3 regions of the Paenibacillus sp. OAS669 genome follow, and region 1 is predicted to be linked to each of the others. Evidence: riboswitches for the same ligand, from Rfam matches in the RefSeq annotation. Region 1 holds a riboswitch; each other region holds the start of a gene.

What was found. A riboswitch is a leader RNA that binds a small molecule or an ion and turns the genes downstream of it on or off. The one in region 1 is predicted to bind cyclic di-AMP.
Region 2: linked by a shared signal. The riboswitch ahead of GGC63_RS03055 (CAP domain-containing protein) and the one ahead of GGC63_RS14595 (C40 family peptidase) in region 1 are both predicted to bind cyclic di-AMP.
Region 3: linked by a shared signal. The riboswitch ahead of GGC63_RS03825 (C40 family peptidase) and the one ahead of GGC63_RS14595 (C40 family peptidase) in region 1 are both predicted to bind cyclic di-AMP.

Annotation. Positions count from the first base shown of each region.
Region 1 is NZ_JADBDR010000006.1:30,698-38,385, forward strand. Features, by position in the region: gene GGC63_RS14585 (M1 family metallopeptidase) at 1-572, shown strand, start outside; gene GGC63_RS14590 (hypothetical protein) at 588-1,403, shown strand; cyclic di-AMP (ydaO/yuaA leader) riboswitch at 1,852-1,989, shown strand; gene GGC63_RS14595 (C40 family peptidase) at 1,995-2,465, shown strand; gene GGC63_RS14600 (MFS transporter) at 2,764-4,179, opposite strand; gene GGC63_RS14605 (hypothetical protein) at 4,358-4,507, opposite strand; gene GGC63_RS14610 (NADPH-dependent FMN reductase) at 4,590-5,135, opposite strand; gene GGC63_RS14615 (DoxX family membrane protein) at 5,358-5,927, shown strand; gene GGC63_RS14620 (exodeoxyribonuclease III) at 6,116-6,883, shown strand; gene GGC63_RS14625 (sugar O-acetyltransferase) at 7,271-7,688, opposite strand, start outside.
Region 2 is NZ_JADBDR010000001.1:768,188-775,875, reverse strand. Features, by position in the region: gene GGC63_RS03080 (YitT family protein) at 1-413, shown strand, start outside; gene GGC63_RS03075 (undecaprenyl-diphosphatase) at 531-1,139, shown strand; gene GGC63_RS03070 (YcdB/YcdC domain-containing protein) at 1,503-2,876, opposite strand; gene GGC63_RS03065 (DUF1572 family protein) at 3,082-3,615, opposite strand; gene GGC63_RS03060 (hypothetical protein) at 3,720-4,037, opposite strand; gene GGC63_RS03055 (CAP domain-containing protein) at 4,208-5,074, opposite strand; cyclic di-AMP (ydaO/yuaA leader) riboswitch at 5,083-5,217, opposite strand; gene GGC63_RS03050 (response regulator) at 5,595-7,187, shown strand; gene GGC63_RS03045 (sensor histidine kinase) at 7,184-7,688, shown strand, end outside.
Region 3 is NZ_JADBDR010000001.1:960,995-968,682, forward strand. Features, by position in the region: gene GGC63_RS03815 (YheC/YheD family protein) at 82-867, opposite strand; gene GGC63_RS03820 (CapA family protein) at 1,120-2,202, shown strand; gene GGC63_RS03825 (C40 family peptidase) at 2,380-2,931, opposite strand; cyclic di-AMP (ydaO/yuaA leader) riboswitch at 2,937-3,067, opposite strand; gene GGC63_RS03830 (HAD family hydrolase) at 3,353-4,045, opposite strand; gene GGC63_RS35295 (zinc-ribbon domain-containing protein) at 4,341-4,541, shown strand; gene GGC63_RS03840 (hypothetical protein) at 4,678-5,025, shown strand; gene GGC63_RS03845 (manganese catalase family protein) at 5,139-5,708, opposite strand; gene GGC63_RS03850 (spore coat protein CotJB) at 5,748-6,014, opposite strand; gene GGC63_RS03855 (spore coat associated protein CotJA) at 6,038-6,247, opposite strand; gene GGC63_RS03860 (C40 family peptidase) at 6,378-7,067, shown strand; gene ytvI (sporulation integral membrane protein YtvI) at 7,125-7,688, opposite strand, start outside.

The sequences.
Region 1 (7,688 bases):
AGAACGTCTACATCCGGGCCAAGCTGGTATTAAAGTCGCTAGAGCAGCAAATCGGCCGGGATACGATGGACCGTGTGATGAAGACCTATTTCCAGCGCTGGAAGTTCAAGCATCCGGCGACCTCCGATTTCCAGAAAGTACTGGAGGACGTGACCAAGACGAGCTGGGCAGCCTTCTTCGATCAATATGTCTATAACGGCCTTATGGTAGACTACGCCGTGACCGGTATTCACAGCAAGCAGGTTGTCCAGGAAGGACAGCCCTTATATGAAAATACGGTCCGCATTCAAAGGTTCGGGGGAACCTATTCTACGATTCCCATCCGCTTCCATTTTGCCGATGGCTCGCAAATTGACAAAACCTGGGACGGGATCGACGCCGACGTCCAGTTCAAGCTGAATCACACGGCGCCTTTGGATTACGCTTCTATCGACCCGCATTACTCTATCGTGCTGGAAAACAAGCGAATCAACAGCTTTATGAAAACTAATGTGGACAGCAAGCTATCCATTCGCTGGAATGTCGGTGTGGTCAAATTAATCGAGACCTTGTTCGGCTGGGTCGCATGGTGAGGTGAGCAAGCGCTTATGTTGAATTTAATAAAAAAAGGATTGGGCTTAGCCTGGAACCAGCCTTTTACCGTATGCACTCTATTTATTTATAATCTGCTGTGGGGGCTCGGGCTCTTCGAATGGATCCACTCCATCGTCTTCCCCTTGCTCCGCCGCTATCCCGGCAAAGAGCAGGCCCGTGAAGCGGTACAGCTCTTCTGGATCGAAGGCCAGTTCCAATTGACGAAGACCGACCTCGTGCAGCCTTACCTTCTGTGGGGGCTCGGGCTGCTGCTGGCCCGCATGCTGCTCACCCCGGTGCTGAACGCCGGCGTATACTACTCACTTAAGCATACCGAATTAAACGCCGGCTACCGGTTCGTCCAAGGGATACGTGAGCTGACCTTACCGTTCTTCGGCTACTACCTGGCCCAAATGGCGCTGCAGCTCGGCCCGCTGTACTGGCTGATCCCCAAAGCAGCTCAGCTGTACAGCAAGCAAGCAACACTGTATGCGGCCGCGCAGGAATTGCTGCCTTGGCTCGGGGCCTATCTGGCCTACATGTTTATTCTGCAGACGCTGTTTATGTATCTGCAATTCGGGAAAGTATGCGGAAAGTCATCCTTATTCTCCGTATCCCTCCTGCTGCGCAACGTTCTTCCAGCTCTGTTGATCGCTGTCACGGTTACGCTGATCGGCCTTCTTATTACCGCCGCCGTCGTGACATCCACCATGATATGGGCCGGATTCCTTGCTCTTCTCGGCTTTCAAGCCTACCGCTTCATCCATATGTTCTGCAAAATGTGGGAGATCACGGCTCAATACGCGCTTTGGTCCGCCAAAAGCGAATAGCTTCCCCCGATGTCCTGACCGGCAGATAGAAACTAACTGATCCGCTAAATTTTAATATATCAAAAAAACCGTCCGCATCCCCTTGGAAGCTGCGACGGTTTTTTCATGTTTTAGGGTTCAGGGTTACATCCCAATTCATGCCATCCAATGTGAGATAACAGATTTTATCCATAAAGTCAATAGCCCGCTAAATCGGGCATCCCCACTACAGACAGTAATGTTCCACGATTTGGACGACGCCCATGTCAAACGACTCAGCATTTTGTCGAAATATGAATGGGAACACCCCGTTTCCTCCCAATGATTTTTCATTGTAAACCTTTTCATCTACTGCTTTTTTAGAAATTTCGAGAAATATAGCAAAAAAACCTTTATAATTGTGAACTTTTTATGACGGCGGGAGGAAAACTGCATATTTGATCGAATTGTTGTAGTCGTAACAAAAATAACGTACATATTGCCGAATTTCCACAGCGGAAAACGGGGGATCCAAATACCCGGGTGAATTGATCTCGCAACAGAGTGATCATAGGGAGCCTTCAACCGAACCCTTAAGCTAACCTCGTAGGCATCGGAAGGGGAAAATTTCCTTTGAAAAAGTTTTTTGGTTTTGCCGTTTCTGTGGCACTGTTTTGCAGCATTCAAGTAGGAAGCGCTTTTGCGGAAACGCCGCTAAGTCAAGCCGTGAACGAAGAGCTGGGAGCGCCTTATAAATGGGCGGGTACCACAGCAAAAGGCTTCGATTGCTCCGGCTACACTTCCTTCGTCTTCGCAAAATTCGATATCGATTTGCCTCATACGTCTAAAGGACAAGCAGCGATCGGTACAACGGTGTCCCAAGATGAGCTACGCCCAGGCGATCTTGTGTTCTATAACACGGATGGCAAAGGAATCTCACATGTCGGTATTTATGTTGGTGACGGAAAGTTCTACCATTCCGCCACAAACAAAGGCGTTACCGTGACCAAGCTTAGCGATTCCTACTACGCCAAGCGTTTTGTCACAGCGAAACGCATCCTGTCGGAAGAGCAGTACCAAGCTGTGATGACCGACAGCAAATAGAAGCATCGCGCAACTTTTTTTGAAGCCCTCAGCGTTTGCCTCCGTTACGTCTCCAGCGTCCGGACAAGCCTGCAGGGCTCTCTTTCTTCTATACGATTGGTTACCCGAAAAAGTTCCACTTGAACCCGTTTTCTCACCCTTCCAATTTCGACCAGTCGGATGGGACCTGCGAACGTTTAACTATACTGGCAGGAAATACGGAAGCCCCCGAAAAAAAACTGCCGGCAAGATTTTGCCGACAGTTCGAGCCGCCTCGCTATAAGGCTGCTTCAGTACAGTCAGTATGGTTTGAACGGTGTTACTTCCTGTCGCTCTTCAAGCCGAAGCTTGCTATCAGAGCGAAGATGACTGCAATAGCAGCCGCCAGAAAGGAGTCGGAATAACCTATCGCCTCAAACTTGTAGAATGGATTTAACGAATGGGAAGCATCGCTGCGTGCATGCAGAAAAGCTCCGATGATGCCGGCTCCTGATCCCGCCCCGAAATATAATGCTCCCTGGAATAATCCCATTCCTGCCCCGACCTGGGCCTTCTCAAGAACACCTACAGCAGCACTATTGGCGGGCGAGTTAATGAAAGCGAAAGCTATCCCTACCCCGATGACCCCCAACGAAACCAAAAGGGCCGATGCCCCCGAAGCTATCGACAAGAACAGAGTGGATATTCCCATCACGATTAACCCGGCAATGACAAGCGGTTTGCTCCCGGCACGGTCAGATATTCGGCCAACCCACGGCGAAAGCAGCGCGACAGCCGCACCACCTGGCAGCAGCGTTACCCCCGCTTCTCCAGGGGTAAGTCCGTTGGCTTCTACAAGGAGCAGCGGTACAAATACTAGAACCGCAAAATAGGCAAAAGCCGATAAATAAGCCACAGCGACCGCGTGAATATAAGGCCTGTTTTTGAACAGGATCGCAGGTACAAAAGGATCGCTTGCCGTACGAATACGCCAAATAAACGCAACCAAGGCACATACGGCTCCAAAAAGACTTCCTAAGGAAGCTAAAGAGGTAAAGCCAACGCTTTCCCCTTGCGTTAAACCAAACAGGAATAATCCCGTGGTAAGGCCAAGCAGAACGCCTCCGATCCAATCCATTCTTTGTCCATGTTCCTGTTCAATTTCCGGTTTTATTACCGGTAGAGTACAGACAGCCCCGACTACGATAAGAAGTGACAGTACAAAAGCGATCCAGAATAGCGCAGGCCAGCCCCAGGCTTGCCCTACAAAGCCTCCGAATATCGGCCCAAATGCTGTTCCAATCCCGATACATCCCATAACAACGCCTAATGCTGCTCCGCGTTCTCCTTCTGCAAACACTTTAGAAATAGAGACTACCGATAGCACCGGTATCGCAGACATTCCCGCCCCTTGAACCATCCGGCCAAACACCAATAACGGAAGGCTCGGAGCCAGGGCACAAATCAAACTTCCAAGCGCCAGTACGGAAGCGGCAAAAGCAAACAGCTTCCTCAGTTCAAAAAAATCCGACATTCGGCCATAAAGCGGAATTCCAATGGCAAGTAAAAGTGTAATTCCGCTTACTACCCAGCTTACTTGTGCCTTCGCAGCATGTAAAGAATCGCCGATGAGGCCAAGAACAGGATTCACCATATCCACCGTGATTGCAGCCAAAAGAGAGGATAAGATAAGGACCATTATGAACCCTTTTACGGATGCTCGATTGTGTGCAAGGTTATTTGGTTTTGCTTTCATTTTGGACAGCCTCCTAAAATCATTAGTATTGTTTATTTTAGGAGGCTTGATCGTCTGCTTTCTTAACCACGCTTGCTCACCCTTTCTACGCGGTATAAAGAATATCCGTGAAAACAAAAAAGACGCCGCAGCAGCACCGGCGCCGACCCATTCATTCATTTAGGAACATTTATATTCGCTAATGACGCATGAAGGCAAAAAAAGTCCGGTAGCTATCTTCTTCTAAACCATGTATAGCTAAAAAAGGGCAGACGTATCCCGTTGCATGAAAATCTCCTGAAACTTTTACACTTTTCCCCAACGCATCGCACGTGAAGATAGTTTCCATCGCTTTTTGCCTCCTTTCGGTGTTATTCATATAAGATTATAGTTCAGACCACATGAAGGGGCAATAATATTTCCCTTCTATTTCACTCGCTTCTCCGCTTTAGTACCGCATCCGACATCCTTTCAAGCAATCGCCTTATCTCCTCAGCCGTTTCCGCATCCGTCCATTCGCCCAACTCATTGATCTTTTTGGATACGAGAGGGATGGACAGCTGTCCTCCTTCGAACAGGTGAGCGGTAATCATACCTAGAGTCAGCATCAGGGAAGCATGAGCCACCTTCCCTCCGGTCGCTAGCGGGGAAGCGCTTATGACGGCCGTCGGTTTATTCACCAGCTCTCCCGACGAGACCAGCCAATCCAAGGCGTTCTTCAGAACGCCGGGCACTCCATTCGCATATTCCGGCGTACAGATCATCACTCCATCTGCCGCTTGCAGCGTCTTTCGCCATACGGCTACCGGAGCCGGTGGAGCCTCTCCATCCAAGTCGGGATTAAAATGCGGGAGATCCCCTATCCCCTCAAAGCTAACCAGCTCCATCCCCTCCGGCGCCAAAGCCGCTGCGGCCTGCAGCACCCTTGTATTGGAGGATACCTTGCGCAAGCTGCCGGAAATCGTTACGATTCTCATTCTGCTCCTCCTCCTTTTCGTTATGATACGATTATAACCTACCGGAGTAAGGAAAGCCTTATAAACCCTGGTACTTCTTGGATGTTACGGCCATGATGATGGAAATAATACATTCCCAGGCATCTTGTGATAAATATCACATATAATTATTCGAGCTCCAGCTACAATAAAGCCATCCAATATATCCCACAGCGAACGGTTTTACATTGAGGAGGTTATTCTATGAGCAAGCACGAAATCGTAATACCCGAAAATCCCGTTTCCCATTTTTTATTCAGCAGCACCCGGGCAGGTTTGATTTGGTTAATCATTCGCCTCTATGTCGGCTACACTTGGGTTACATCCGGGTGGGGAAAAATAACGAATCCTGCATGGACCGGCGATAAGGCGGGAACCGCTTTGACAGGGTTCATCAAGGGGGCATTAGCCAAAGCCGAGGCCGGCAAGGATGTTACCGGCTGGTATGCGGGCTTTCTGGAGCACTTCGTACTGCCAAATGCCAAGGTGTTCGGATTCGTTGTCGCCTTCGGCGAGCTGCTCGTAGGACTCGGATTGATCCTGGGTCTGTTAACCGGCATCGCGGCCTTCTTCGGCGGCGTTATGAACGCCAGCTTCTTATTCGCCGGAACCTTGAGCACGAACCCGATTTTATTTATTTTGGCCACATGGCTGGTGCTGGCATGGAAAAATGCAGGATGGTACGGGCTGGACCGCTGGGCGCTGCCTTTCCTCGGTACGCCTTGGGGACGCAAAGCATCGACCGAAGGCTTCAAGTCCGCCCCGCCGCTATAAACGCAAGCTTTTCAATCATGAAAAATCAGCAGCAGAAGGAACAACCCGTCCGTCGGTAACCCGCGGGCGGTTTTTTTTGCTTCCTTTCCTTCCGCGCATCCAGGTACGAACCATCCCCTCTACTTGAACTATCAATCTATGATACACTGAATAAATAGATGACAAGTAAGCGGTAAGGAGATAAAGCAATGAAACTGGTATCCTGGAACGTCAATGGTTTACGTGCTTGTGTTAACAAAGGTTTTTACGATTATTTCAAGGAATGCGGAGCCGATATATTCTGTGTTCAGGAGACGAAGCTGCAGGAAGGACAAATTAGCCTGGAGCTGGGAGATTCCTACTATCAATATTGGAATTACGCCGTTAAGAAGGGATACTCCGGCACCGCCGTCTTTACCAAGATAGAGCCGCTTTCCGTGCGATACGGCATCGAAGAGGACCAAGAAGAAGAGGGCAGGATTCTCACGCTGGAATTCGAATCATTTTATCTAGTCAATGTGTATACTCCCAATGCCCGTCGCGACCTGTCCCGGTTGGCGTACAGACTGGAGTGGGAGGAAAGGTTCCGCGCCTACCTTCAACAGCTGGACGAACAGAAGCCTGTTATCGTTTGCGGGGACCTGAATGTGGCGCATCAGGAAATAGACCTGAAAAATCCGAAGTCCAATCAAAACAATTCCGGCTTCACTCCAGAGGAACGGGAGAAAATGACGCAGCTTCTGGAGGCGGGATTTCTCGATACGTTCCGGCATTTCTACCCTGACCAGACAGATGTCTACAGCTGGTGGTCCTTCATGCCCAAGGTAAGGGAGCGGAATATCGGATGGCGCATTGATTATTTTCTGGCTTCCTCCCGACTCGCTCCCTTCTTGCTGGATGCGCAAATAGATACGGAAATCTTCGGCAGCGATCACTGTCCCGTGATTCTTACGATGTCTGACGAGATTAGCGGCTAAAAAGATTTGCGGCCAATATCTTGATAGATAAGATTAAGCCTATGCAGCGGCCCCTCTCTATTTATCGATCACGATTACTGCACTCATTCGACTTAACTCAAGCCACCTTTTCGGTGGCTTGATTCTGTTGAAAAACCTATGACGCTTGAACCATTTCCAATATATTCCAGTGGGGTATACCCCTCCAGCCGCTGTTGAAACCCATGAATTAGATTAGATTTAGCGGTATTTTCACGGGTTTCAAAGGCGGACGTAAACTCCTCCGAGGCATACCCCACCTCCATATATAGCATAGTTCTCGCAAAACTAGTTTTTTCTACAGCCTGAAGCCATCTCTCTGATGGCTTATTTTTTCATTATCGGTATTCATTTGTTAAAAAAAGGATATTAAACATCGATGGTCTTAATAACCTTCGCGGGATTTCCTCCTACGACAACATTGCTAGGAACATCTTTGGTTACGATTGCCCCGGAAGCTATTACCACATTATCTCCGATAGTAACGCCGGGATTAATAACAGCTCTTCCACCTATCCAAACATTATTGCCAATCGTTACAGGCTTCCCAAACTCAGCCCCCGAAACTCGTTCAAACGGATTTAGCGGGTGTGTGGCCGTATAAATATGTACGCCTGGTGCTATAAAACAATTTTCACCGATACGGACTTCACACACATCCAGAATAACGCAATCGAAGTTCGCATAAAAATGGTTGCCTACATGAATGTTATAGCCGTAATCGCAACGAAATGTCGGTTCCATATACAGGTTTTCACCGGTTGAACCAAAGAGCTGTTTGAGCAAT
Region 2 (7,688 bases), on a different contig from region 1:
TGCCTGTCGGTCAGATCATCATGTTCATCAACGTGTTTATCTTTATATTGGCCGGCTTTGTGTTCGGCTGGGACTCGGCTATGTATTCCATTTTCACCTATTACATCGCTTCCAAGGTCATGGATATTGTCGTTCAAGGTCTGGAGGAATCCAAATCGGTTACGATCATCTCGAATGAATATGAGGAAATTTCCCATGCGATCATGAAGCGGCTGGGCCGCAATACGACGTATATTTACGCCAAGGGAGGATATTCCAAGGAGGATACCCAAATGATCTATTGCGTCGTTACGCGGCTGGAGCTGAGCAAATTGAAAGCACTCGTTCAGGAAATAGACGAAAGAGCCTTTATTTCCATTCAGCAGGTATCCGATGTGCTGGGAGGTAATTTTGACAAAAGCAGCATCCATTGATACGGTGGGAAAATGATGGTTTGCCGCGATACACGTTTTTTAATGAATTATTAATAAATTATTAAGATTTATGCTTTATACTGATCCCGTCATCTTGATTTGGATGGGGGATTACTTTTGAACTACGCGATTTTTCAATTTATTAATCAATGGGCGGGACAGGGCGGCTGGCTGGACAGCGTGATGGTGTTCTGTGCCCGCGATCTGGTTTGGGTTATGCTGCTCATTCTGGCTGTGCTGTGGATCAGCGGCCGCAGCGTGAATCAAAAAGGAGTATTCTACGCCTGCCTGTCAGCGGCCTTGGCAATTCTCGTTGCCGGGTGGATCATTTCACCTATCGTTGACCACCCGAGACCATTCGTAGAGCATCAGGTGCATCAACTGGTTCCCCATGACGCGGACCCGTCGTTCCCAAGCGACCATACGACCTTCACGTTCTCTATTGCCTTCACGGTATGCATGCTGTTGAAGCGCCGGATGGGAATATTGATGATAGTATTGGCCAGCCTCACAGGCATCGGGCGCGTGTATACAGGGGTTCATTATCCTGCGGATATCGCCGGAGGTATCATCCTTGCCCTGCTGTCCAGCGTGCTGGTCGTTAAATATCGCGGCTTCGCAGAGCCGCTGGCCAAGCTATGCATAGGGATTTACAATAAGATCGCTGCAAAACTTCCGTTCTTGCCGCTAGGCGACAGAGCGCGGGCTCAGTCCAACAAAGCATAATACCGTGCAAGGAGAAAGCCTGTACCCCTTCAAGTAAGGAGGACAGGCTTTACGGTACGGTATAATGAAATAAAGAACAACCTGCCCTTGATTCAACAAAGGCAGGTTGTTCTGTCTTAATACGGCCTTATAGATTAGTAAAGCACACCGCGGGTTACGATAACCAACAAGATAAAGAGAACCAGGATAACACCTACGCTAGTAAATCCGAAACCTACACCACTCATTTGAAATTCTCCTCTCATATGCTTAGTTTTGGAAGGGGGTATTGCTTATTCCCAAAATAAGTATATGTAAGGGGGAGCCCCGGTGCTTGGATCAATGCCCTTACCCGATAAATGGGGCGTCAGTACATTTGGCGGCTCAATAAGTTAAATGGACCCGTTCCCCTGTGACGGCATCGCAAATCGAATCGAAATGCGTCAGTGTGTAGACAAGACACGCTTTAACGGTCTCTTCGGGCGAATGCCTGTCAGCCAGCCGGTAGGACAGCCTGGCCTCGATATGAGGAAATAGCAGCTCCCATGCGGTTTCGGCTACAATCTTAGGCTCACAGCATCCGAGATTGCTTCTTGCTTCTTTATCCGCGTCGCCGCGGCTGGCCTGGAACAGCTTCAAAGCATCCATAACATGAGAGATATTCCAGGTGTCCCGGTCTATAATCAGTCCGATCTTGCCGCCCATGATAGGAATCCCGTGAAGGAAGCGCTGCATCTCGATCTTGATTTGATTTCCCTGCATGCTCTCTACAATTCGGCCGTCCGATTTATGAATAAAAGCGAACTGCCAGGGCTCCTCCGAAACGGATTGCTTGAGATAAGATACGGCGATGTCCAGAGCGCGGGCCGCTTCTTCCTCCGATACAGGCGGGTAGAAGGGATGCGGCGCCGCCAGATCCACGTCCGTGACATGCTCCTCCAGCTTTAACTCATCATAATGTGCCTCGGAAAAGACGGGCTTGCGCACGATATGAACCGTTTGATTGCGCTCCGGCAAAGACGTATCCAAATCGATAATTTCGATAAAATCGCTTTTATCCGTATAAACCAATTCCCCCGTTACTGCATCAAATACATCATGCCTGCATAGATAGAAGGGGTGATCCGAGGGATGAAACAAATTCAAATAGCAGAGCGTCAGCTGGTCTGGCCCTAGCTGCTCCTTGAATATATCCATAGGGATGTATTCGCTGCTGTCCGCAAATTCGCAATCGTCCCATACGCACCAGTAATGAAGCAGCTCGAAGGAACGGTTCAATGTGATATGAAGAGCCTGCTGAGTGCTGACCGGAATCCCGTTATGCTGCCTTCCATAGACGAAATCATAGCGTTTTTCTCCAATTACCGTCTTATTGCGCAGAACCAGTTCCTCCGGGTTGATTCTTGCATCCAGCTTGCGGATCCATTGAAGCACATGGGGATAGACGGCTTCATATTGAGCATCGCTGAGCTCTTCTTTCGGTTCCTTATTGCTTTCTCTATCGTCATGGCGGTAAAAAGCAACCAGCTGGCCGGTCAGGGCATCCAGCTCGGCCCGAATCGTGTGCGGGTTCACGAGCATATTGTCGTCCAGCCTCGGTTCGCCTTGCTTGTTCCACTCGAGCTCTACCTTATAGTAGGGGGCTTGTTCAGGCGAAGAATTGCGAAAAATGCCGCTGGAAACCAATTCGTGCGTATCGGGAATAGAAATCTGCTCACGAAGCTTCGCAATAGCCTGCTGAACGGTAAGTAGTTTCATTTTGGGCAGCTCTCCTTTTTCTTATTATGTTACATACGGCCTTTTTATTGCATGGTTGCCGAATATAGAAAAAAGCCGCAAATCCCTTGGAATTTGCAGCTTTTACAACAATTATTTTGATGGACCTGACCGGCTTTCAATTCCGATAATCCCGGCATGTACCGGAATCAGCCTAGAAGCCAAAGGCCAGGCTTATAGGAGCTTTTCACGGCTTGAAGGCTTTGGATTGTCCGCGGGCAGTGCTGAGCGTCTGCCAATGCTCACTGCTCAAGTGCTTGGCTAAAAATACGATTTGGCCGACATGATACCCGTAGTGGGATACTTGACGCTGGATCGCTTTGATGACCGTATGGGCTTCGCCGCGAATGGCAACCTGGCGCAGCAGATCGTCTGGCTTTAACCCGGAAAGCGCATCGAATAATACGCTCCAGCCCTGCTCCCACAACGCCATCAGCGCAGGACGATCCAAGCCTTTGGGCTCGAATTCGCCGTCCCGGTCTCTTGTAGGCTTTTCCCCGTCGGAAGTCAAGAAATCCGTCCAGCGGGACAGCATATTGCCGTGCATATGAAGAATCATCACTTCAAGAGAGTTCGATTCCTTATCAAGGAGGCAGTGATATTGGGAATCATCCACTTGCTTCATCGCTTTGTCGGCCAATTGCTTCATGCTTTGAAACGCTTCAATGCTTTCTTGCAGAAAAACCTCGTTTACTGATGGACTTTGCTCAGATTGCGCCATACTCCTCATCTCCTACATTCGAATAGATGCCTATTCTTACGATATACGAAGCGGGGACGATTGTATATCAGAATGTTTTTATAAGGAGTATAACGGAAATTTATTTATTCTTCATTCATCGTATAATAATTCAGCATGACGCTTGTAATGCCAAGTACGACGTAGATGACATATTCCCCCAGGCCCGTTAAGTAAGCGAAGGGAAAAATAACAAACCAAATGCCGGCCAGCAGCGAAATCCAGTTCAGCCATGAATTCCAGCCCGATGCTTTGAAAATGAAAGCCAGAAGCGACGCGATGAATTGAAGGGAACCAAAGACAACACTGGTGATAACGGCGCTTTCGTGAGTCAAATCAATCCAATGAGGGCCAAAGACAAACAAGAGACCAATCAACGCAGCCAACAAATTTTTAACCGCCATGATTACACCTCCCGAAAATTGAGATAAGCCATCAACACCTCATAAGGGGTCTATTCTATGTATATGCAAGCGGTTTCAAAATGGTTCGGCGCTTGGCAAAAAAAAGATCTCTATGTACGGCAAAGCCCCCGGTGCATGAAGCGCCGAGGGCTGTGAAATCCTAAGAAATATTAGTTCGCGATAAATTCTTGTACCCATTCGCCGTTGTAGTAAGCAACACCGATTTTGGTGTAGTTAGGGCTCATGATGTTTTGACGGTGACCAGCGCTGTTCATCCAAGCGTTCATAACCTCTTCAGGGTTACGTTGGCCTTTGGCGATGTTTTCACCTGCATAGGTGTAGCTGATTCCGTATTGCTTCATCATGTCAAACGGAGAACCGTACGTTGGGGAAGTATGGTCAAAATAGTTGTTGCTGTACATGTCCTTAGCTTTATCCATGGCCATATTCGCCAATTTGCTGTCGGAAGTCAATGCAGGAAGACCTGCTTTGGCACGCTCTTGGTTCACCAAAGTAACGACTTGGTCCGCGAAGGCGGATTGAGAATCCGTTACAGCTTCTTGGGAACCGCTGTTATTTTCTGTTCCGCTGCCATTGTTCGTAGTGCCGTTCTCGGTAGTTCCGCTGTTATCTGCAGTACCGCTACCGTTATCGGAGCCGTTATCTACAGTGCCGGAACCGGAGCCGGAGTCCGTATTGCCTGTAGTACCTTGGTCCTGACCTTGACCAGGGTTGCAATTAAAGTTCATGTTAGGGAAGTTTTTCCAGATGATTCCTGCCAGCCCTTGGTTATTACCGGAGCCAATCGTTTGCCATTTTCCTTCTTGACCTTTCAACAAGGAATTCAAATCAATATTTCCTAGATTCTGACCTTGGCCTTGCAGCAAGGAATTCAGATCGATTCCGTACTGTTGAGTGATTTGAGACAAATCGCCAGCAGACACAGTATTCGCCGGTGCGGCGGAAACGGCGCTAACGCCGATGATTGGACTAAGGGCCAGTACACCTGTCAAGACAACTTTCTTAAAACCTTTCAACAACAAAATCCTCTCCTTTTCGCGGCCTGCGAGGTTAGCTGACGGATTCGGGTCAAAGAGCAAGCACCCTGCCGCAAGACGCGGCTTCACCCCATAGAATGGGTCCCCCGTGCTTTCATAGAAAGCTTCGGCCTGATAGTTTTGTTTGTTTGCTCATGCCCGGTTCGTTGTGCATCCTGCCGGGCTCTCTTGAGCCACTTCATTGTAGCACGTGCCTATACAGATTTCACGGCACAAAGTCTTCCAACATTGGGCGATAGAAACAACAGCAGCTTCCTTACGCTTGAAGAAAGCCGCTTTGTTTTCATACTGAAGTCCAAAGCAGACAGGCCGCATCTATTAGAAAAAATAGAACTGATATCTTCGAATTTGTCCTGCTTTAATACGTGAAATGAAAGAGTTGTGAAGCTCAACAGCATTTTATACTTTTTTACAAGATTACTGTATAGGTGCTCCGAAATCGATATGCTATGATGAGATCACTACTGGATTGTAAGCGTCTTCTTGGGAGGGATAGCGGATGCATCCATCGCAATTGTTAACCGTGTTAGTGGTAGACGATGAACTGCCGTTAAGAGAGGAGCTCCGGCTCTTTCCATGGCACAACAGCCTTGCCGAGCTGGTAGGGGAAGCGGAAAACGGTGAAGAAGCATTGGAGCTGTGCCGTAAGCTCAGACCCGATGTGGTGATTACAGATATTACGATGCCCGTTATGGATGGTATGGACTTATTTCGGCGGATCAAGCAGGAGTTTCCGCTGACGCAGGTTGTGCTCTTGACCTGTCATAGTGATTTTGCCTATGCCAAGGAAGCATTGAAGCTGGGGGCTTTAGAATATTTGATCAAAGTATCCCTGCTGGATACGGAACTGGAGCATGTGCTGAATAAAGCCCGTGAAGCTATTCAGCGGGAGTACAATTATAGGCGCAATGAGATAGACAGGCAGCGCTGGGAGCTGACAAGACTGTTAAGCAGCACAGGCAAAGAACCAAAACGGGTGGAAGCGATAGATGCCATTTTAAAAAGCTGGAGCGTCTTATGGCCAATAAGGATTATCCGTCTGCATGTCAGTGTCCGGCCGCAGGAGGAAATGTTCGCCCATCATGAGCTCCAGTCTTTGTTAAGTGAGCGGGAGCTTACCGATGACCGTGACAATCCGTGCTGGCGTTGGATAACGCTTGGACCGACGGATTATATATGGATCCAGCGGGCTGCCCCAGAAACAGGGACGACCATACTGCTCTCAACCAGGCAGTGGCTGGAGCGGCTTCAATCCGCCATCGATGTGCGGGCCTCTTATTTAAGTGAAGCCGTAAGCCTCTATGCCGTCATTGGGCCTAGCATTTCATCCGGGGTTGACTTGCTGTCTGCCATTGAGCTTACCAAGCTGCCAGCCACGGCTGTTTTCTATGATACAGGGGGGGCTGTTTATGAAATGTCAGCGGCTTCAGGAACGATCCGGCCATCAATCAGCCGATCGGCTGTAGATGGAACCCTATCCAATGCGTTAAATTTTGAAATGCTGACGGAGCTTATGAGACAGACAGCGGCCGATAAGGCGCTGTTAATCGAATTTTGCCAGGGACGGCTAACGGAATGGGTGAATCAAGTAAGGCCTGAGCCCGCTGGCTTAAAGTCGTGGCTGATCTCCAACCGGAAAGAATGGATGGGGGAGCGAGATAACGCTCAACAGCAGGAGCTTATCCAGAAGCTGCAAGCATCAAGAACGGCTTCGGAGCTCCTGTCGATGGTCATTCGGGAGGTGGAAAACCGGGGGAAGCTGAAGTATCGCAAAGAAGTGGCACAAGCGATACAGCTCATCTCCAATCATATCGCAGAACCGATTACATTAACGTGGGCCGCGGAACGGGTAGGGCTCAGTTCCTTTTACTTAAGCAGATTATTCCGTGAAGAGGTAGGCGAGTCGTTCAATGAATATGTGACGATGAAGCGAATCGACAAAGCCATTCATCTGTTACAAACAACAAGCCTGAAAGTATACGAGGTTGCCGAGCAAGTGGGGATTCCGAGCTATCGCTATTTTTCTGTGCTTTTCCGCAGCCGGACTGGCGTTTCTCCAACGGAATATAAGAAAGGCGGTGCCGGGGAATGAAACGATTGTTGAAATGGTTTCGAAGCAGAAGCATAGCGACGAAGCATTCGTTGTTTCTTTTTAGCGGCACCCTGGTGCTGTTCGGGCTGCTGGCTTGGAACAGTTTACACGATGCGGAGCAGCTGTTCCGGAAGCAGGTGCTGTCCGACGCGCAGGTGATAATTGACCGTACGAACCTTTATATGGACGCCTATCTGGACAATGTTCAAAACATTCTTCTCCTGCTTTCGGCACGGGAGGATCTATTCGAACCCGGGCAAGAGGAGGAGGCAGTCAATGTACTGCGCACCTATGCAGCCAATAACAGCACACTGTACAAAACCTTATATTTCGTACGTTCAGACGGTAAAGTGCTGTCCAACACCCAGGTTTATTACGATATTATCGGCAATCCGCATCTTGCTCAGCTCTACGAGCAAGCCCGTAAAAATTACGGTGTCATGATCAGCGAGCCGTATGAATCTCCGTTATCAGGCAAGACGGTCGCCTTCCTATTTCCTA
Region 3 (7,688 bases), on a different contig from region 1:
GCATTAGACGGATTAAAAAAAGAAAGCTCCTCTGTCGTTATGACAAAAGAAGCTTTCTTCCCTAACGGTCTTTGTTCCGGTTTAACGCCGTGACGCTTTCGTAAGCGCCGCGGCCCTAAGATGCCGGACAGATTTGACGATATTTCCATACAGATACGGATTGGCATGGTACCTAAATAACTGATATTGAGGCTTGGTATTGGCCTCGAGCAGCCAAATTTTGTGACTTTTATCAATGGCAATGTCCAGTCCCAGCTCCGTAATGTTCGGATAATGCTTCTTCATGGCTCTGGCAATGGTAAAGGATAGCTTCTTGATCCGTTCATCCCACTGGGGGGCGTCCTTTCTTCCGATGCCAAGCGTAAGAGACAGGGCCTGGTGCAGCCGGATGGGCTTTCCGCCGCTGCTGTGGTTTGTAACGAATTGATTTTTGGCCGCTACCTTCCCCATGATTCCAAAAAATCTCCACCTGTTATTAGGTCCGATATGGAGCAGCACCCGGAAATCTACCGGGCTTCCTTTAATCCTGATCAAATCTATCCCTTGCTGAACAATATAGCTTTTGCCCTCCGTCAGCTTATTCAGCTTGTGGGAGGCATCATTTACGTTACGGTATCTGTAGGTCTTTGCAGCTGTCCTGACGATGCAGGCTCCGCCTTCTTCCCGTGATACCTTGATAATGCCTTGTCCCCTCATTCCAAGATCCGGTTTGAGAAAAAGGACCGTATGCTTTTCGATCATTTGAATGAACGTGTCCGCAGAAAACATCTCCGTCTCCGGCAATAGGGAGCGAAGCGCATCTTCACTCCAAAGCGCCTCGTGCTTCAACCATTTTCCGCCGGGATACTTAAGCAAATTTCCTTTCACTGTAGGATCTCCTCCGTGTGATGAGCAGCGGTTGAACGCCAATACATACAACCAGCAATATGACGTTACTTATACTATTCGGCTCCAAAGCAAAGAGTACCTGGCCTGTATCCATATAGGACTGCACACTTTACCTCTAAAAATGGGCTTATAAAGCAAAGACAGATCCAACGGCAGGCTCATATGATATTATGCGGTTCCACTCTTCGAGGGCCCGGCAGACGATTATTTCAACAGAAACGGGGATGGGTCATGAGTACGGACATTACGATCGCCGCGGTCGGAGATTTTTTAATGAAATATCGACTTATTGGCAGCGCCAGAGTCACCGGAGAGAAGCGTTATTCCTTTGACGAGATATTTGAACCGGTTGCTCCCTATTTGCGTGATGCGGATCTAACCATCGGAAATCTTGAAACCACTTTTTCAGGCCCGGAGATCGGGTACACCGTATCGCGAAGAAGCGCCAAAACCGGTTGGCCGCTGTTCAATTGTCCCGATTCCTTTGCGAGCACTTTGAAAAGGCTGGGATTCGACGTACTGACAACGGCAAACAACCATTGTATGGATTGCGGCATTAACGGACTGAAACGAACCCTTAAGGTGCTTGACTCCAAGGGGTTGTCGCATACGGGAACTTTCCGCACGCACAAAGATTCTCAGCAGCTATTGATTAAAAATGTCAAAGGAATCAAAATCGGTATTTTGTCCTATACTAAAACAACCAACCGAATCCCGGTACCAAGCGGTCAATCCTGGGCCGTCAATCGGATTAGTCCAAGCAAAATCATATCCGATATCCGAAGGCTAAAGTCGAGATCGGTGGATCTTATTATCGTATGCATGCACTTCGGAAGAGAATACAGCAAGTATCCGAATGAGGAGCAGAAGCGCTACTTCCAACTACTGTTCAAGCACGGCGCCGATATTATTCTCGGGGCGCATTCCCATGTCATCCAACCGGCTATTTTCCAGGAATCCAGGGATATTACCGGGGTCAAGAAAAAAAGGTACGCCGCTTATTCCTTGGGGAATTTCGTTTCCACCCGATTATACGGAAACGATCATACGCTGACCGGTCTTATTAACCGTCTTCATATTCGAAAGCATGACGATGGAAGAGTACAGATCGTTCAGGCCGATTTTATCCCTACTTGGACTCGCAGCACCAAGATTAAAGGACGTACCGCTTTTCGGGTCGTTCCATTATTAAACACGCTGGAAAAGCATCCAAACCGGAATGGAAACGAAGCGGAGCGCATGTCAAAAATGGTCCATCACTTAAAAAAACATATCCCCAGATACCATCATCAATCGGACTTTAAAATTCTTTAACGCTAGAATCTCACAGTGATGCCTTGTCTCCACAGCGGATTCCGGAACATTGCAGGGATCATCGAACTTATACAGCTGTAAATATGGAAAAAACCTTCCAAGCGGACCGTTTTCCGGGTCCAGGCTTGGAAGGCTTTTATTATTTTATATTCAGGCTAGATTAAGGTACGTGCCCTATTATTTAATTACTCTTCTAGCGAACATAAATTTGTTTTTGTAGTAGCTCGAGTTAATATCCGAAATTTTCACGTCGGATTTGCTGTTGATGTTGTGAATCATTTTACCGTTACCGATATAGATCCCGACGTGGCCTACGTCTTTCATGCTTTTCGAGCTTCCAATGTTACCGAAGAACAGCAGGTCGCCCTTTTGCAGGTTCTTGTAGGAAGTGATTTTTGTTCCTACTTGGGCTTGATGGTCATCGTCTCTATCAACTAGAGTAACTCCAATGTTAGCGAGCTTATAAACGAGAGCCGTAAAACCGGAGCAGTCCGTTTTATATGGAGCGTGGGCCTCTTGGCGTTGTGTCCACGGAACATACTGAACTTTACCCTGCAGAGAAAGCGCCGTTTTAACAACCTTGTCCCGTTTAGCGGCAACAGATAATGTGGACGCCTTGGTGCTCGATACGGTAGATGTTGTTGCGGGAGCTGCGGATACTCCAGTTACACCGATAATCGGGCTAAGTGCCAAAGCACTTGTCAAAACAATTTTCATCAAACGATTCAAAATAAACCTCTCCTTTTTTCGGCCTGCGAGGTTAGCTGACGGATTCGGGTCAAAGGTCAATCACCCTGCCGCTGATGCGGCTTCACCCCAAAGATTGGTTCCCCCGTGCTTCTATTAGCTTCGGCCTTTATTATGATTTTGCCCTATATAACCCAAGCGGCGTTGAAACCGCGTTTCTGGTTTTTTGAGCCACTCTAGTGTAGCATGGGCACCTGGCTATTTCATGGTGCAAATTATTCCATCGGCATACCTGAGCAGCCAGAAAAAGTAGAGGATTGTAAAATATTTCAGCTTGCATAGGGGTTATTCCGCGAAAAAACAGACTTTGGATGTAAATGAAAGGGAGACCGAAATTCCGGCCTCCCCATTAATTTCCTATGAAATTGACAGCTCCAAGTGCAACCTTTTTGAAATTGATGTTTTATCGGGACTGCTGCAGCGAAGTCTGAAGCAGAGAGAACAGCTCACTAAAGCTGCCGATTTGCTCATGGGCTCCCTCCAGCTCCCCTTCTTTACGGAAACCGGCATAATCGCAGCCGATAACCGTTAACCCGTTCTCAAGACCCGCTTCCACATCAGAGGAACGATCCCCGACCATCCAGGCCGTCTTTACGTTATAGGTTTCCAACAGCATGCGGACCAGATCCACCTTGGAACGGGTTCTGAATTCTCCGGCACTGTATAAACCTTCGAATAAAGGTCCCAGCCCTTTATGCTGAATAACATTTTTCACATAAGACTCCAGCCCATTGCTCGCTACGAACAGGCGAACGCCTTGCTCATGCAGCGCCTTCAGCGTATCCGCAACTCCATCGTACAGCCGCCCTTCCCCGCGCAGCAGACCCTGAATTTGATAGTCCAGCAGCAATTCATCCGCTCTGCGGTGCACCTGAACATCCGTATCCGGCATCACCCGCTGCCATATATGCTCGAGCAGCATCCCCAGGCTCCCCAATATTTCGCTCTCCGGCGGCGTAGGTCCCGAATAGGCTCCTTCAGCCCTCAGCTGGTCAAATGTGGCATGGTAAGCCGGCAGAAGCAGCGTTTCCGTCTGGAACAAAGTTCCGTCCAAATCAAATATCATCGCTTCCGGCTTGGATAAAGTCGGTTTCATGGTTAACTCCTCCGAATGCTGTTTTCTTTTTATACATGATCATTGTCAAACGAGGCTTTCCTAAGCATTAAGCTCATAGGGAAGTCATTGCGGACGTGTAAAGGATCCTTTAGACATCATAATTCCAATAATCTCCACGTGTCAATGCAGCCTTGTGAATCCGAGCAATTCATCTCACTTTAAGCATATTTATTGTTTATCAATCCATTCTGGATATGGATGGAACGATGGTTGAACCATACATATGTAATGAAGCGCCTAGTTAACAAAATCCATCAGATTGCGGGTGATGCAAATGGTGAAATTTTGTTCAAAATGTAATGAAAAGATGAGTGACGGAGACATTGTCTGTAAGTATTGCGGAACCTTCTTAAGCTCAACGGATCAAGCCGCATCCCCACCTGACCAAAAAAGCAGCTCTAAAGCGGGTACTATCACATGGATCATTATCATTGTTCTAATCATCGCCGCTATCATATATTATTTTGCCAAATAGAAACTTTGGATTTTGGGCGGCGGTGCCGCTCTCTTTTTTTATGCATGACAAATGCCTATTTCTCTAGGTCAAGTATCACGATTTGTCTCCCGAGCATACATTGTTGGTATCAAAACAAGCAAAGGAGACTATGGCAATGGCTTATATTCCCTATACTTATCCAACCGTTGTGACGGTTCCTATCGGTACCTACAGCACTTGGAGTTACCCATACGGGGGCTGGTATGGCGGCGGTTGGCCGGGAGGTTGGCATGGCGGCTGGCACGGCGGTCATGGCGGTTGGCACGGAGGCTGGCATGGAGACCATGGTGGTTGGCATGGCGGTCATGGAGGCTGGCATGGAGGCCACGGAGGCTGGCATGGCGGTCATGGCGGACATAGGCAAAATCGCTCTAATTCATCTAATCCAACTAATCCAACTAATCCCTCTAATCGTTCTAATCGTTCTAAACGCACTAACCGTTCTAAAGCCAAAAAATCCTGATTCTTCATTTGGGCAAGAAACCACGCATGCTACATGTCAAAAAAGCATCCCGAGCCTGGCAGGCGTCTTTCGGGATGCTTTTGCTATCTGCTCATGCCGCTCCTCTCCTATGGCTAGAACACTTTCTTCGTTCCCCGCTCCGATTTCAATATTTCGACCGCTTCCCGGAACCGTAAAGAATGGACTACCTCTCTTTCCCGTAAATATTTCAATCCGTCCTGTAGATCCACGTCATCCGTCATATCGATAAGCCACTGATACGTAGCCCGCGCCTTCTCCTCTGCGGCAATATCTTCATACAAATCCGCGATAGGGTCTCCCTTCGCCTGTATGTAAGCGGCAGTCCAAGGAACCCCTGAAGCATTCTCATAAAATAGCGCCTTGTCATGGCTTACATAATGGGGATCAAGACCCGCCGCTTTAATTTGCTCTGCGGTCGCGTCCTTCGTGAGCTTGTAAACCATCGTAGCAATCATCTCCAGATGCGCAAACTCCTCGGTAGATATATCCGTCAACAGCCCGATGATTTTATCCGGAATCGTGTAACGCTGATTCATGTAACGCAGCGCGGCTGCAAGCTCCCCGTCCGCTCCCCCGTATTGCTCCAGCAACAGCCTCGCCATATGAGGATCGCACTTGCTTACCCTGACCGGGTATTGCAGTTTTTTCTCATAAATCCACATTTCACTGCTCCTCTCCCTTCGGTTATCGTGCCGCTGCGATTAAACCTGCCAAGGCCACGGCGTATCGATCCATTGCCATGGATATGCAGAGAAGCTCTGCCCATAGCTTTTCAAAGGACCGAACTCCCGTTCAAATTGATGGGCCAGATGCATGCGCTGCTGGGCGCATTGGTTATACTGCTCAAGAGCGCCGTTATCCAGCGGATGGGTATCGAGATACAGCGTAAGCTCCACGAGTACGAAATCAATGGCCTGAAGCTCTTCCAGCATGGCGTAATAATGATCCGGCATTCGTTTGTCTTCCATCGACTGATCCACTCCTTTCCGGCCTATAGTCTCGGTCTCGGTTCATAAGGACTGTAAAGTGCGGGCCATAACGTCCCTTTTTTTAATGCCTCGTGGGGAGACCATTGTGGAAGATTAGGCGGCTGGAACGGAATATACAATTGGGGCGGGGTCGAATATACCTTTTCTCGTATCGGCGGGCAAGGGTCAAAGGGGCCAACGTACGGGCACCATACTTTTTCCTGCGTGAACATGGATGATTGCCTCCTTTATTGAGAAAATCTACTACCAATATTTATACATTGCCGCCTCGTCCATTATGAGTATAAAATGGGAACAAATTCATCAGACCCAGTAAATCGGGGAGAGGGAGTTGAATGTTCTTTGAGGAAAACGCTTGCAATCACTTTGACCGCAGGTCTTGTCGGGTTATCCTCGCTTCTGCCGTTTTCCGGCGGCCAACACGTCTATGCGTCCTCCGCCGCGGGCACCGCATCGACCGTGCTTTCTCAAGGAATGTCCGATCCCGGCGTCGGTACCTTGCAAAGCAATCTCAAAACATTAGGTTATTTTACATACCCGAAAAGCACCGCCTATTTCGGATCCATTACGGCTCAAGCTGTACGCGCTTTTCAACAGGCCTACAGTCTGCCTGTAACCGGTGCCGCCGATGCCGCCACTCAAACCGCCATCTCCCATGCCCTTGTAAAAAAACAAATCGTACAGGATGCCTCCCATTATATGCGGGTGCCTTATGTTTGGGGCGGCGCGACGCCAGACGGCTTCGACTGCTCGGGCTTTATTTACTTTATGTTCAATAAATTCGGGGTTTCGTTAAACCGCACTACCGCTGCGGAGATGGCTGCAATGGGGACCCGTGTATCGCGATCGGGCTTGCAGCCGGGGGATTGGGTGTTCTTTGCGCTGAATGATCCTGGTGTCGTATCTCACGCCGGGATTTATATCGGCAACGGGGAATTTATTTCGGCCACGCGTTCGGCGGGCGTCTACATTCAGAAGCTGGACAGCAGCTATTGGGGACCCAAGTATACGGGGGCTCGGCGGTATTATTGAGCTAAATAAAAAGGAAGGTCGCCTAGGACCTTCCTTTTCATGCAGTTCGGCTGTCCGCTAGTCCAGCTTGATATTGATCTTGAGCAGCCCGACTTTGCGCATCGCCTGATAGACAATGATAAGAACCGGGCCGAAGATAAGCCCTATGACACCGATCAGCTTAAAGCCTATGTACATGCTCATCAATGCGGCTAACGCATTAATCCCCACAGCATCCCCGATAATCTTCGGCTCAATCAGCTTGCGGAAAATCATGATGAACACGAGAAGTATCAAAAGTCCGACTCCTAAATGCATGTTCCCGGCCAAAAAGCTGTACAGAGCCCAGGGGACGAGAACGGCACTCGTGCCGAGAATAGGGAGGATATCGACGACCACTATCAGCAGCGCTACGGCGAGTGGATAATCCACCCGCAAGAAGAGCAAGCCGATAAGGGTCACTATGTAGGTGAGCAGGCTGATCAGCACCTGCGCAAACAAAAATCCAAGCACCGCGCGGCGCAAGTCCTTAAGGACAGCGGTGACCTTCGGCTGCGATAGCTTGTCAAACAGATTCAGAAACGACCGGTATACATTCGGCAAGCCGATCGATATCAAGTACAAGCCGATCACGAACACGAC